Regions from separate parts of the Cohnella candida genome, predicted to be linked through region 1. Evidence: riboswitches for the same ligand, from Rfam matches in the RefSeq annotation. Region 1 holds a riboswitch; the other holds the start of a gene.
The links. Region 1 has a riboswitch for preQ1 ahead of queF (preQ(1) synthase). Riboswitches for the same ligand answer to the same signal wherever they lie in the genome.
Positions count from the first base shown of each region.

Region 1 (7,102 bases):
ACGTCGAGAAGCCGCTCTCCGTTACCCGCGAGGAAGGCAAACAGCTGCTGGAGCTTGCCGAGCGCAAGGGACTTCGCGTCGGCTGCGCGCCGGACACGTTCCTCGGCGGCGGCATACAGACGAGCATCAAGCTGATCGAAGACGGCTGGATCGGCACGCCGATCGGCGCCACGGCCTTCATGACCAGCAGCGGCCCGGAAAGCTGGCACCCGGCTCCGGAGTTCTTCTACCAAATCGGCGGCGGCCCTATGTTCGACATGGGACCGTACTATTTGACGGCGATGGTCGCCATGCTCGGCCCCATCACCCGCGTCACCGGCTCTGCGCGGATCTCCCATGCGGAGCGGACGATCACGAGCCAGCCGAAATTCGGGCAAGTCGTGAAGGTTGAAACGCCGACGCACATCGCGGGCGTACTCGACTTCGCTTCCGGTCCGGTGGGCACGCTGCTCACCAGCTTCGACATCGCGGGCGGCTCCACGCTTCCGCGCATCGAAGTGTACGGCAGCCAAGGCACGCTGCTGGTGCCGGATCCGAACACGTTCGGCGGCCCTGTGTCCGTCTGGCGCGCGGGATCCCGCGAGTGGTCGCAGATTCCGCTCACCCACGGCAAAGCGGAGAACGCCCGCGGCGTCGGCGCGGCGGACATGGCCAAAGCCATCCTGACCGGCCGCAAGCACCGCGCGAACGGCGCGATGGCTAACCACGTGCTCGAGGCGATGCACGGCTTCCACGATGCATCGGCGCAAGGCAAGCATTACATCATGCAAAGCACCTGCGAGAAGCCGGCTCCGCTGCCGCTCGGACTGGGCGACCACGAGCTGGACTGAGCCGCTAATTTAAAAAAGCTCCTCCCTTGCCAACAGGCGAAGGAGGAGCTTTCCGTCTATAAGGCCGGTTGTCATCTAACCTACGATTTCCTTGATTTTGACGGAACCGTCTTTGCTCAGGTCGATGAACTCGTCGTCGAGCGAGACGAGGGGGCTCGTCGGATAGTTCGGATTGATGAGCAAGATCCGGCCTTTCCGTTCATCGGAGAGAATGACTTCGCTGCCGATCTGCGCGGCCATCAGCCCGTTCAGGAAGGTCAGGCCGATCGCCGAATCGAAGCGGCCTTGGATGATTTGCTTGTGGATCTCGTGGATGACTTCGTAGAAAGCATACGCCTCCCTGTAGGGGCGCGCCGAAGTCATCGCTACGTACACGTCGGCCAGGGCGATGATTTTGCTTAAGGGGTCGATCTCGCTCCCTTTAATCCCTTGAGGGTAACCGCTGCCGTCTTCCCGCTCATGATGCTGCAGGGCGACCCGGGCGATGCGGGGGTCCACTCCTGACTCCAGAAGAAGCTCGTATCCCAGCATAGCGTGCTCTTTCATGATCTCCCGCTCGCTGGGGAGCAGCCTCTCCGGTTTCTTGAGCAAATAGGAGGGGAGTTTGACCGAGCCGATATCGTAGAGGCTGGCCGCCGAATTGAGCAAGGAAAGCTCCTTCTGGTCGAGGTGCAGCCATTTGCCCAGCATGGCGGACATGACGACGACGCCGATGCTCTGCTTGTAGCGGTAATCCGCCATCGACTTGAGATCCGCGAAGAGTTGGAACAGGTTGCGTTTACGGGCGGCCTCCATGATGACCGGGAGCACTTTCTCCTCGAGTTCGAGCACCGGAACCGTTCCGTTGGCTTGCACGAAATGATCGATGTCCTGCAGCCGGGCAGCCGTTTTGTTGACCAGCTCCCTCACTTCCGCCTGATTGGCGGGACCCGTTTCGACTTCCTGGACGATGACGTCGAAAACGTCGACCTTGAAGTTGGCCATCAGCTCGATATGGTGCTCCGTTAAAACCGTGCCCTCTGGAATGAGCAGCAGCCCTTTGTTGTCCATGACGTGATGAAGAACGCGTTTGCCGCCCAGATGGGAATATTCGTCGTACCGCATGGCAGCCTCCTTGGGGTGTTGTGCCGTCAGACAGCCCACAAAGCCTTGGAGCAGCGAGAAAACGCTTACCTTTTGCCGCGTATCCGGGTATAAAAAAACATCCAACCTTCGCTCAAGAAGATAGGATGTTTTGTCGGGACAAAGAAGTAGGGGTCTCCCTATGCTTCGGCAACTCGGCCGCCATGGGGCTTTCGCCCGGTAGGCCCGTAGCTTTGCGTCCTTATCTTTCGATAAGTTTGCCTTTCTCGTGGTCAGGTCAGATTATAAGGTATTTTGGCATGGAAGTCCATACAAATAATGGGACCAGCGTCCCAGTCTAGTCAACGGCCCGGATCTGTGCTATCCTATCGGATGACAACTGAACAAGAAAATCCGGTTTCGCCTCGGCGATCCGGGAGAGGTTCGCGAACTCCCTCTATAAAAAACTATAGCAAGCGACCGCTTCAGCCGGCTCGCTCTTCGCTTTGTGCGCAGAGATTCGGCAGATAGACGATCGCTGTTTTTTTGGAGTTCCTTCGGATGCGAATCTCGTTCTTGTTCCCGGTCCCGGCTGCCGTACCTATGAGCCGAGGGAGACAAGGAGGAGATTTTTTTATGTCCCATGCAGGACGCGGCAAGGAAGAATTGCAGGATATCACGCTGCTTGGCAATCAAGGCACGAAATACCCGTTCAACTATGCGCCGGAAGTGCTCGAGTCGTTCGACAACAAGCATACGGGCCGGGATTACTTCGTGAAATTCAATTGTCCCGAGTTTACGAGCCTGTGCCCGATCACGGGCCAGCCCGACTTCGCGACGATCTACATCTCCTACATTCCGGACGTGAAAATGGTGGAGAGCAAGTCCCTGAAGCTCTACCTGTTCAGCTTTCGCAACCACGGGGATTTCCACGAGGATTGCATGAACATCATCATGAACGACCTCATCAAACTGATGGAGCCGCGCTACATCGAGGTATGGGGAAAATTCACCCCTAGAGGCGGCATTTCGATCGATCCTTATTGCAATTGGGGGCGCCCGGGCACGAAGTACGAAGAGATGGCTTTCCATCGTTTGATGAATCACGATATGTATCCCGAGAAAGTCGACAACCGTTAAGGAGGAGAAGAACGAATGTTGAAAACGGTGCTGGTTCTGCTGTATCTGCTGGCGATCGTGATGGCGAACGTCATTACGGCGAACAACGATCCTGTCCTGTGGGGCAAATTGATCATCCCGGCGGGCTCGTTCCTGATCGGGGCGACGTTCATTCTGAGAGACTTGGTGCAGAACACGATCGGACGCAAACTCACGTACGGCGCGATCGGAGCGGCGATGGTCCTGTCGGCGGTCTCGTCGTATTTGCTCGGCGATACGCTGTGGATCGTGGCGGCGTCCACGATCACGTTCTTGTTCTCGGAGACGGCCGATACGGAGATTTACTCCAGGCTGCGGCTTCCGATGTCGCTGAGGGTGCTGTACAGCGGTCTCGTCGGCGGCATGTTCGACAGCGTCATCTTCGTCGTCATCGGCTTGTCGCCGATCGGCGCGGGCTTCCTGCCGTGGGATTTGGTCGGCTACGCGATCGCGGGGCAGATCGTCGTCAAAGTCGGGATGCAATGCATCGGCGCGCTCATCGTGCAGCTCATGCCGAAGCCGCGCGTTACGGCGAAAGCTTGAGATTTCGGAAAAAAGCCTTCTTCCGGTTCGACGGAAGAAGGCTTTTTCGTTTTAGGCGGAGGGTTTGTCGAACGTATGAACGAGCTTCCAATTCGCGCCGCCGTCCGAAGTCACGTACATTTTCGAAGGTTCTTGGCCGTCCGTGTTGATCCACCAGACGTGATCGGCGTCCGCCGCGGCGATCTGTTGGACGTCGAAGCCGGAATACTCCGGCTTCAGGTTGACCCAGGTTTCGCCGCCGTCCGTCGTTTTGCCGAGCCGGTTCGGTTTGTCGCAAGCTTGGCATTGGCCGCCCATGAAGGCGACGTCCGGGCTCGCGACATACAGCGTGCCGGGGGAGTTTCCGCCGTTACGGGGCACCTTTTTCTCATCCATCGTGAAGCCCGGGGCCGGACCGGAGCCCGCGCCGGAGTTGGCGAGGACCGGCTGCCAGCTCTTGCCGCCGTCGCGGGTATGGAACAGCGAGTAGGAGGTTTGGGACATGCCCGAACCGCCCACCACTTCGACCCAGGCGTCGTTTTTGCCCGCCGACCGGATCACCGAATTCGTCGGCGGGACGTCGGAGTCTTTCGACAGTACGGTCGTCCACGTTTTGCCGCCGTCCGACGTCTTGCGGATCGAGAATCCGTGCTGCCCGTTCGTGACCGCCCATCCGTTCTTGGCGTCGTGGAAGTAGACGTCCCCGACCGTCTTGCCCGGCGTCGTCATAGGGGTCCAAGTTTTGCCGCCGTCGGTCGTATGGGCGTCGCCGCTGAACGCCTCGAGGTCCGATACGAAGTGGAAAAACGAGTCGTTCGGCACCGTTCCGCCATCTTCCCAGTGTTTGCCTCCGTCAGTTGTACGGACCAGCTTCACGCTCTTGTGATCCCCGCTGGCCAGCGATGCCCACGCTTTGTCCTTATTCAGGGCGAAAATCTGATGCACGACGTTCTGAGGCCGAAGCTGGATGCTCCAATGTGCGCCGCCGTCGGCCGTTCCGGCGATCCATCCGTCGCCGCCCGCCCAGCCGATCATCGGATTCGCCAGCCGGACCGCCGTGACCTTGCCCGTCTTCGTCGAATCGGTACCCGGATCCGCCGAATCGGCAGGCGGGCTGGCGGACGTTGGCGCGGCGGATGCCGATTCGTTCGGCGATGCGGCGGGCGACGCGGCCGGCGACGACACCGGTGAGCTGCCGGACGGCGAGGCTCCGTTGTTGCCGGCGGAACAGCCGGCGGCGCCGATTAGCAGAATCGAGCAAAGCAGCAGGAGGGTATGCGATCGTCTCAGTTTTCCCATGTTGGCCATCTCCTTTTTTCGATTACCTTTTAGACGGTGGAAAGTTCGATAAAGTTAAATTTTTATGATGCATTTCGCAGAGCCCGTTTATACGCCGGAAGGGGCAGATATGTATATTTCACCCTTTTTCTTCTGATTTTTTCCTTTACGCTGCCGGCGATTTCCGATTATGATCGATGGGACGAGATCGGACGGGAACAAGAGACCGTCCATTCGAAAGGGAGAGCGCGAAAATAATGGCAACGGAACGGGCATATGCCGGGATTGATTTGGGCGGGACGAAAATATTGGCGGTTATCGTGGACCCGGAAGGAACGGTGTTGGCTTCCGAAGAGCAGCCGACGCTCGCCGCCGAGGGACCGGAGAGCGTGATGGCGAGAATGGCGGACATGGTCCGGCGGCTGATCGCCGCCAGCGGCCGAGAAGTGTCGGCGCTGGGCGTGGCGACGGCGGGCACGCTCGATCCGGAAACGGGGACCGTTCTGTTCGCGGGGAATTTGGGGTGGACCCGCGTGCCGCTCGGGCAGACGCTGGAGCGCGAGCTTGGCCTGAAGGTACGGGTCGAAAACGACGCCAACGCCGCGGCTTACGGGGAGTGGAAAGCGGGAGCCGGCAGGGGCACGCGCCATTGCGTGTTCGTCACCGTCTCAACGGGCATCGGCGGGGGGTTGATTTGCGACGGCCGTTTGGTCCGGGGGCTCACGGCGAGCGCCGGAGAGATCGGGCATATCACGATCGATTGGAATGGACCGGTATGCGGCTGCGGCAACGTCGGCTGCATGGAACTGTATGCTTCCGGGACGGCTATCGGCAAGGCCGGCTCGGCGGCTGCCGCGGCGGATCCCGCCGCCGGACGCGCAATGCTGGATTTGGCGGGCGGCGAGGCTTCCCGCATCACGTCCCGGGAAGTGGCGGCTGCCGCGGCAGGCGGCGACCCGCTGGCTTCGAAGCTGCTGCGGGATGCCGGCAGGGCGCTCGGCGTCGGTCTGGCCAGCGTCGTTCATTTGGCCAATCCCGAGTTGATCATTCTGGGCGGAGGCGCATCCAAGATCGGAGCACCTCTGCTGCAGCCGATGGAAGAAGCGCTTCGGCGCCACGTGATCCCGTCGCTGGGCGAGAACGTGCGCATCGTGCCTCCGCAGCTGGGGGTTCCGGCGGGCGCGATCGGCGCGGCTTTGATTACGGAGTAAACCGTTGCCTGCGAAAGAGTAGGCGAGCGCCAGAACCGTCAGGATAATGTGGATTTCCGTAGCCAAAACCCGCCTAAATCGGCGGGTTTTTGCCTTGACGGGGCCGGGAACCGCTTCTAAACTGAGGGACATACATAAAGGGGGGACCCCATTGTCGTCAATCGCGGATTCTCGCAAAGCAACGCTCGTTACGGTTACCGTATTGCCGGTGCTGCTCGCCGTCAGTCTCGTTCACCTGCTGAACGATTCCATGCAGGCCGTCGTGCCCGCCATGTTCACCATTTTGGAAGAATCGCTGCACTTGACCTACACCCAGGTCGGCTGGATCCTGTTCGCGCTCAACATGACCTCTTCCGTCATGCAGCCCGTCGTCGGGTCCTATACCGACCGCCGGTCATCCCCCTATATGATGCCGTTCGGCATGGGATTGAGCCTGCTTGGAATGGTCGGCATCGCCTATGCTCCGAACTTCTGGTACGTGCTGCTGGCGGTCGTGTTCATCGGCCTGGGATCCGCCATATTCCATCCTGAAGGCTCGCGGATCGTCTATCTCGCGGCCGGAGGGCGGCGGGGTTTCGCCCAGTCCGTCTACCAAGTCGGGGGCAATGCGGGAAGTTCGCTGGCTCCGCTGATGACGGTGTACATTTTCGCCCCGCTCGGACAGATCGGCGCGGCTTGGGGGACGATTCTGGCTGCGCTGGCGATCGCGGTGCTGCTGGTCCTTGCGCCGTGGTACAAGAAGCGGTTGGCCGATTGGGAAGAACTCAAGGCGCAGCGCCGTGCCTCCTCGAAGCCGGGCGTTCTGCCGGGGCAGGAAACCAGCCATCCGCGCGTGAAATTCGCCATGGGATTGCTCATCTTCCTCGTGTTCGCGCGATCCTGGTACCATGCTTCGATCAGCAGCTTTTATCAGTTTTTCTTGAAAAACGATTATGGGCTGACGACCGAACAAGCGCAAATCCCGCTTTTCCTGTTCCTGGCGGCGGGCGTGGTCGGCACCTTCTTCGGAGGCGTCATGGCCGACCGGTTCGGCATGAAGAA
Region 1 is NZ_CP033433.1:5,098,102-5,105,203, forward strand. Features, by position in the region: gene EAV92_RS23565 (Gfo/Idh/MocA family protein) at 1-830, shown strand, start outside; gene EAV92_RS23570 (HD-GYP domain-containing protein) at 906-1,934, opposite strand; cyclic di-GMP riboswitch class I at 2,099-2,185, opposite strand; PreQ1 riboswitch class I at 2,326-2,369, shown strand; gene queF (preQ(1) synthase) at 2,529-3,032, shown strand; gene EAV92_RS23580 (VUT family protein) at 3,048-3,593, shown strand; gene EAV92_RS23585 (WD40/YVTN/BNR-like repeat-containing protein) at 3,645-4,871, opposite strand; gene EAV92_RS23590 (ROK family protein) at 5,108-6,061, shown strand; gene EAV92_RS23595 (MFS transporter) at 6,213-7,102, shown strand, end outside.

Region 2 (7,102 bases), 2.5 Mb from region 1:
TTGGGGATGTCGGGATTGTTCGAACAACATGAACTTTCGCCGTGGTATGACAAAGACCTGCATGTCCGAGTCGCGAAATATTTCGGTCGTTATTTTCCGCACGATCGCATCAGGGTTTCGAAATCGGAAGCATTTCCGAACAGATAAGGAGACGCTCGCCAGCTCCCGTTCGGAACGGCTTGGGAGTAATCTGTGAGAACGACTTGCTATTCTTCCATATGATATCTATCCGAATTGGAGGGCATTGTATGGATCGGAAAAGATTGTTGCTCACAGCCATCATCATTTTATCAGGGGCAGGGTATTTGCTGGCGATGGCGGAACAAAGCATGACCATGCGATGGATCTTGAAACCGGGAACGATCTTGCTCATCATCGGACTCGCCTTAACGCTGCGCAATACCGCCAAAGCGTATCGCAACCTGGTCATCGTGGGATTGCTTCTCTCGGCCGCCGGCGATTGTTTCTTGCTGTTGGAAGGCAGCAAATGGTTCGTTCTAGGGCTTAGCTCCTTCTTGCTCGCGCACCTGACGTATATTGCGGCATTCGCGACGAGATGGCGGGGGTTGTCTCTCTATCGTCTATTGACGTTGATTCCCATTGCCCTGTATTCTGCTTGGCTGCTTAGCGAATTACATAAGGGGATATACACCGGAGGGAATACCGGACTGTGGCTTCCCGTACTGGTTTACGTCATCGTCATATCCGCCATGATCCTCAGCGCTGTGATCAGCGGCAGTGGGGTCGCTATGGCAGGCGCGGTCGTATTCTTCGTGTCCGATTCCCTGCTAGCCTGGAACATGTTCGTATCCCCGATCGATGGGGCCGGATATGCCGTCATGGTCACTTATTACGCCGCGCAATTCATGATTGCCAAGAGTATTGAAAACCATAAATATTCGACGGGGGCGCAAGGTTTAGCTATTCTTTGACTGAACCGCCCGCTACCAGAAAGGCGTATTCGACTTCGTTCAAGTCGAATACGTCTTTTTTATTTGCATGTGGTACATTTAATTTACGGCAAGAGATGAAGCAGTTATCGTGCGGGAGGGTGTTGAACGCGATGAATACGTTCCATTCGACCAGGACGGAGTATCCCCGTCCGGTACTTCGGCGAAGTGAATGGCTTAGTTTAAATGGAGAATGGGAATTCGCTTTCGACGATGAGAGGAAGGGAGAAAAAGACAAGTGGTATTTGGCGGATTCTCCGTTCAATCGGAAGATTCAAGTGCCGTTCGCATATCAAAGCGCGCTCAGCGGTATCGGAGATCCTTCTTTTCATGATGTCGTCTGGTATCGGAAAGTCGTCGAAATCCCGCAAGATTGGAACGATAGGCGAATCATCATTCATTTTGGCGCGGTGGATTACCTGACCCGAGTGTGGATCAACGGGGAATTGGCCGCGATCCACGAAGGCGGTCACACCCCGTTTCAAGCGGATATTACCGATTTGTTGACGGGTAACCGCATCGTCATAACGGTAAGAGTCGAAGATGACAGCAAGGATTTGACGCAGCCTAGAGGCAAGCAATATTGGGAAGAACGCTCTTCCGGCATCTTTTACACCCGGACGACGGGCATTTGGCAGAGCGTCTGGCTTGAGCCTGTCCACGCCGTTCATCTAAAGAAGATCAAATACAAACCGGATATCGACCGGAACGATATCGAGATTCGTACGTTCGTCACCGATCATCCCGCCGGCCAAGAAGTATGGTTGAAAATGAGGGTCACCTTCGAAGGAACGACCGTATCGGAACAACGATACAGAATACACGGCAGGGAAGAGACGCGTACGATCCGGCTGCATGGCGGCAACGATCATGGATTCGGCCGCTTGTGGACGCCGGAAAATCCGAACTTGTACGACATCCGTTTCGAGCTTTCTGTAAACGGTGTCACGGTAGACGAGTGCGACAGTTATTTCGGCATGCGGAAAATTTCGATCGAAGACGGCAAGTTTAAATTGAACAACCGGCCTTATTTCATGCGCATGGTGCTGGATCAAGGCTATTTTCCGGATGGTAATCTTACCGCTCCTTCACTGGATGCGATCGTTCGTGACGTTCAGCTCACGAAGGCCATGGGATTTAACGGCGTGCGCAAACATCAGAAAACGGAAGATCCGCGCTTCTTATAAGAGTGCGATCGGCAAGGTTTGCTGGTCTGGGGAGAATGCGCGAACGCTTACGTTTATTCGGATGACTACGTACATCGGATTACCCGCGAGTGGCAAGAGATTCTGGAGAGGGATTACAACCATCCTTGCATCGCAGCGTGGGTTCCGATTAACGAGAGCTGGGGCGTTCCCAACATCCAGATCGATGCGAGGCAGCAGCAACACGTCTTGTCGCTGTACCATCTGATCAAATCGCTGGACGATACGAGACCCGTCATCGGCAACGACGGATGGGAGATGCTGAAGACGGATTTGGTCGGCATTCACGATTACGAGTGGAGGGAAGACGTATTGTCCCAACGTTATGCCACGGCGGATAATGCGATTCAAGCCATGCCGGCCAATAGAAGAAGATTACTCGTGGGAGGCGCCGCGTACGAAGGGCAGCCGATCCTCGTCACGGAATTCGGGGGCATTTCTTTTCCGAAGAGAGGGGAAGGATGGGGGTATTCCGTGGCAAGCAACGAGCAGGATTTCCTTCGCCGACTGAAAGCCGTATTTCGTCCTCTGTACCTCTCTCCGGTCGTTCAAGGGTTTTGCTATACGCAATTAACGGACGTGGAGCAAGAAATCAACGGTCTGTTAACCTATGATCGTGTACCCAAGGCACCGATCGAGAAGATTCGGCAAATCGTTTGCGGAGAGTTTTAATGTTGCCACAGGGATTGTAGGCGGCTTTGCAGGTACTTTATTGCATATGATTACACCACATTCCCCGAACGTAACCAACCAATATAATCTGCAATCCCCCGCTCGATGTCGTATGCAGGCTCGTATCCCGTATCTTGTCGAATGCGAGTGATGTCGAGGCAAACGTCCAAACGGTGACCCTTGGGCAGAGAAATCTCTGCGTCCGGGATGATACGGTGGATTGCCGCGACGAACTCTTCATTCCGGATGATACGTCCCGAACCGATGTTGTAGGTGCTGTGGTTCAGTTGCTGAGCGGTTTGGAGGAGTGCAATGGCTCGGGCACAATCTTTGACGTAACACATATCGTACGCATCCAAGAGATGAGATGAAGCCGTGTTTGAAAAATTAGCCGGCATCCCGCTTACTGCAGCTTGGACAAGCTTGGGGGCGACGACAAGGTTGGCAGCTGACTTTTGCATAGGGCCCCAGATACCTGCGATTCGAAGGTTCACCACCTCAAAGCCCGCGCTACGGGCGATATAAGACGCGATTAGTTCGGAGCTCTTTTTGAAGGCCGTGAAGGGATTGTCTGCGGACATTGGCAGCGGCATATCCTCACGGAACGGGCTTTCACTCACGCCCATATAGACGCCAATTGCGCTGCTGATGCTGACCCGGGGGACGCCCCATTGATGAGCCGCCTGCAGAACGTTTTGCAGGCTTTCATGATGTGCACGAAGCTTATCAAAGAGACCGGTCACACCGGAACCCGGCATCGCCAAGTGGATGATTCCAGAAATGTTGCGGCGCTTACCGATCTCAAGGAATGCCGATGGATCCGTAATATCTACCTGCTCTATGAACGCGCGCTTGCCGAGTTCGCTTTTGATAAAGCTCGGGATATCGGAGGTTCGATACTGCGTAAGCACGCAGGTCTCGCCAAGATCAAGCAGTGCTCTTGTCGTGTGAGTGCCGATGAATCCTAAGCCGCCAGTAATTAGAATCATTCGGATTTCCCTCCAACCCGTCATTTTCCAGTGCTATACTGGAATTATGACAAAACCTGCATCAATCTGCCTTCCTGTGTTTTTCGTACGATTGGAAGTGTTAGGCTAAATGAGGTGGTTCATCGTGAAGGAAGGTTCTTCCCCAGAAACGCTTTCGTTAGGTGAGTTTTTGCGAGCACGTCGAGAACGACTTACTCCGGAAGATGTGGGGCTGCCGTTCTATGGCCGACGCCGGACGCCAGGGCTTCGCCGTGAAGAAGTGGCACAGATGGCCCACATCGGTACTTCGTGGTACACATCCTTAGAGCAGGGGAGAGTGTCCAATCCGTCCGATCAGGTACTGGACAGCTTAGCCATTGCGCTGCGATTATCAAGTGGGGAGAGACGCCATCTCTATACGCTTGCAAGGCCCGTGGAGCGGGAGCTTGTCCACGCGAGTCAAGAGGTGACGCTTGGGTTGGAACGTACGGTGCTTGCCCTCGATCCGAATCCTGCGCTCGTTTTGGGGAGTAGCTGGGACATGCTGCTATGGAACAAAGCGGCGGAGTTGGTGTTCAGACTGCCGGCATTCACGAAGGACAGGGTATTAAAACCGAATTGGCTGCGCAGATTTCTAACGGATTCCGAAACTAGGAGGAACAACCCGGATTGGGAGGCCAAAGCGCAGGTCATGATTGCCAGATTTCGTGCGGATTATGCGTACTTCCAACAAGATTCGAGGTTTAACGAGCTCATCGAGGAACTGCTGCGGACGAGTGAAGCGTTCCGTGAGCATTGGCCGAAGCATGACGTTCAAATCACAGTCGATTGCCATAAGCGATGGACGAACCCCAGTATCGGTGAAATGGAATTCGAGTATGTAACCTTGCAGCAGCCAGATCATCCGGGAATCAAAATTGTGATTTATACTGCTTCACCTGCAACGGGTCTTCGTCTGAAGGATTTGCTGGAAATGTAAAACGCGATGGTCGCGGCAAAAGGTTTTGTAGTACAATGGTAAGTAACAAAATAAATTCTGAAATCAATTCGATGGTTTCAGGAGAGGTTTTAGCACACCCTCTATAAAAAACTAAGGAAACGGTATCTCCTTAGATATCGTTTTTTTGTTTTGTTGGGTCAACGAAAGGAGCACGACATGATGAAACAACATAAAGCAGTCGTTGTTTTTAGCGGCGGTCAAGATAGCACGACATGTTTGTTTTGGGCCATGCAACGGTTTGGCGAGGTGGAGGCTGTAACGTTCGATTACGGGCAGCGGCATCGTCTTGAACTCGATTGTGCGGCTCAAATCGCGAAGGAACAGAAGGTACGGCATCATGTATTGGATATGGCTCTTCTGAATCAACTGGCGCCCAATGCTTTGACCAGGCAGGATATTTCCATTGAACATGATGAAGGGGCGTTACCGACGACCTTTGTGGATGGACGAAACTTGTTGTTTTTGACGTTTGCCGCGATATTGGCGAAACAGATCGGGGCGAGACATATTGTAACCGGGGTATGCGAGACGGACTTCAGTGGTTACCCGGATTGCCGGGACGTATTTATCAAATCGCTGAATGTAACGTTAAATCTGGCGATGGAGTACCCATTCGTCATCGAAACGCCGCTGATGTGGTTGACCAAAGCGGATACATGGAGAATGGCCGACGAACTCGGCGTGCTGGAATATGTGCGGGAGAGGACGCTTACTTGCTATAACGGCATCGTGGCCGAAGGCTGCGGAGAATGCCCGTCATGCCTTCTTCGTAAGAAGGGGTTGGAGGAATATCTTCTGAAGAAAAAGGAGGGGCTCAGTGATGATTCAACAAATTTATCCATCCGTCGTCCATCCTTTTTGCTATGAATTGAATAAGGATCTGCAATTTGCCGCAGCGCATTATGTGCCGTCCGACGCTGCGGGGAAATGCAGCCGTGTGCACGGACATACCTATTTCGTCAATGTCACGATTGCCGGCAACGATCTGGATGCAGCCGGATTTTTGGTTAATTTCTCGGAAATCAAGAAGCTGATCCATGACTGTTTCGATCATTCGCTGTTGAATGACCATCATGCTTATTTTAAAGATGAGGATCCGGAACGGTTCCCTACATCGGAGGTTCTGGCCAGAACGGTATACGAAATCATCCAGGCTTATCTTGACCGTTCCGAGAATAAGCCCCGGTGTTTACAGGTTTTCTTAAGGGAAACCCCGACAAGTTATGTGGTGTACCTTCCTAGAGCAGGTGATTCCTATGGCATCTAATCGGTTCCCAATCATGGAGATATTCGGCCCCACCATCCAAGGGGAAGGAATGGTCATCGGGCAGAAAACCATGTTTGTCCGCACAGCAGGCTGCGACTATTCCTGTTCCTGGTGTGATTCCGCCTTTACTTGGGACGGAACGGGCAAGCAAGACATCCGCATGCTGATGGCCTCGGAAATCTTCCAAGAACTATCTCGTATAGGCGGCGAGTCTTTTTCTCATGTGACGCTGTCAGGAGGGAATCCTGCACTTCTTCCTCAACTAAATGAACTCATTGATCTGCTGCACGAAAATGGGATTGCCGTTGCATTGGAGACGCAGGGCAGCCTATGGCGGGATTGGTTCCTCCAAATTGACGAGTTGACTTTGTCCCCGAAACCGCCCAGTTCGGGGATGCAAACCGATTGGGATATTCTCGACGAACTGGTTTCTAGGCTTTCGGACCATAACCGCTGCTTTTGTCTGAAAGTAGTTGTGTTCGACGACGCAGACATTCGATTCGCAGAAGAGGTTCACCGTCGGTATCCGGAAGTGTCCATGTTTTTGCAGGCGGGGAATAACGATATAATGGAAACCGATTCGACCGTATTGTTGAAGCGTTTGATGAAATGTTATGAATGGTTGGTCCAAAGTGTAATGGCATCAACGGTGCTTAGATCGGTAAGAGTTTTACCGCAGCTTCATACCTGGTTATGGGGCAACAAACGTGGAGTGTAACAGCGAGCCGTCAAGAAAACTTGCTGTTACAGACTGCGCGGTGAACCGTATCATAAGGCAAAATTATTCGCAATAATATCTATCAAAAAATGATGGCTCAACTCAGTAGAGTTGAGCCATCATTTTTGTTTGTGGACGACGAATTGAGTTTATGCCCTGTGGTTCTGGCGATATCCCCACAAGGTGAACAGTATGCCCGCGACAGTAACGAGGGAAGCGGTCCAAGGGACGGCTTCCAGCCCGCCGCCAATTCCGTATTCAATGACGATTCCACCCAGATAAGCGCCGAGGGCGTTCCCGAGGTTAAACGCCGCGATGTTTA
Region 2 is NZ_CP033433.1:2,261,924-2,269,025, reverse strand. Features, by position in the region: gene EAV92_RS10820 (SPL family radical SAM protein) at 1-147, shown strand, start outside; gene EAV92_RS10815 (lysoplasmalogenase) at 249-932, shown strand; partial or broken gene EAV92_RS10810 (glycoside hydrolase family 2 protein) at 1,064-2,827, shown strand; gene EAV92_RS10805 (NAD-dependent epimerase/dehydratase family protein) at 2,878-3,816, opposite strand; gene EAV92_RS10800 (helix-turn-helix transcriptional regulator) at 3,941-4,774, shown strand; PreQ1 riboswitch class I at 4,852-4,895, shown strand; gene queC (7-cyano-7-deazaguanine synthase QueC) at 4,955-5,662, shown strand; gene queD (6-carboxytetrahydropterin synthase QueD) at 5,616-6,062, shown strand; gene queE (7-carboxy-7-deazaguanine synthase QueE) at 6,052-6,780, shown strand; gene EAV92_RS10780 (MFS transporter) at 6,930-7,102, opposite strand, start outside.
Region 2: linked by a shared signal. The riboswitch ahead of queC (7-cyano-7-deazaguanine synthase QueC) and the one ahead of queF (preQ(1) synthase) in region 1 are both predicted to bind preQ1.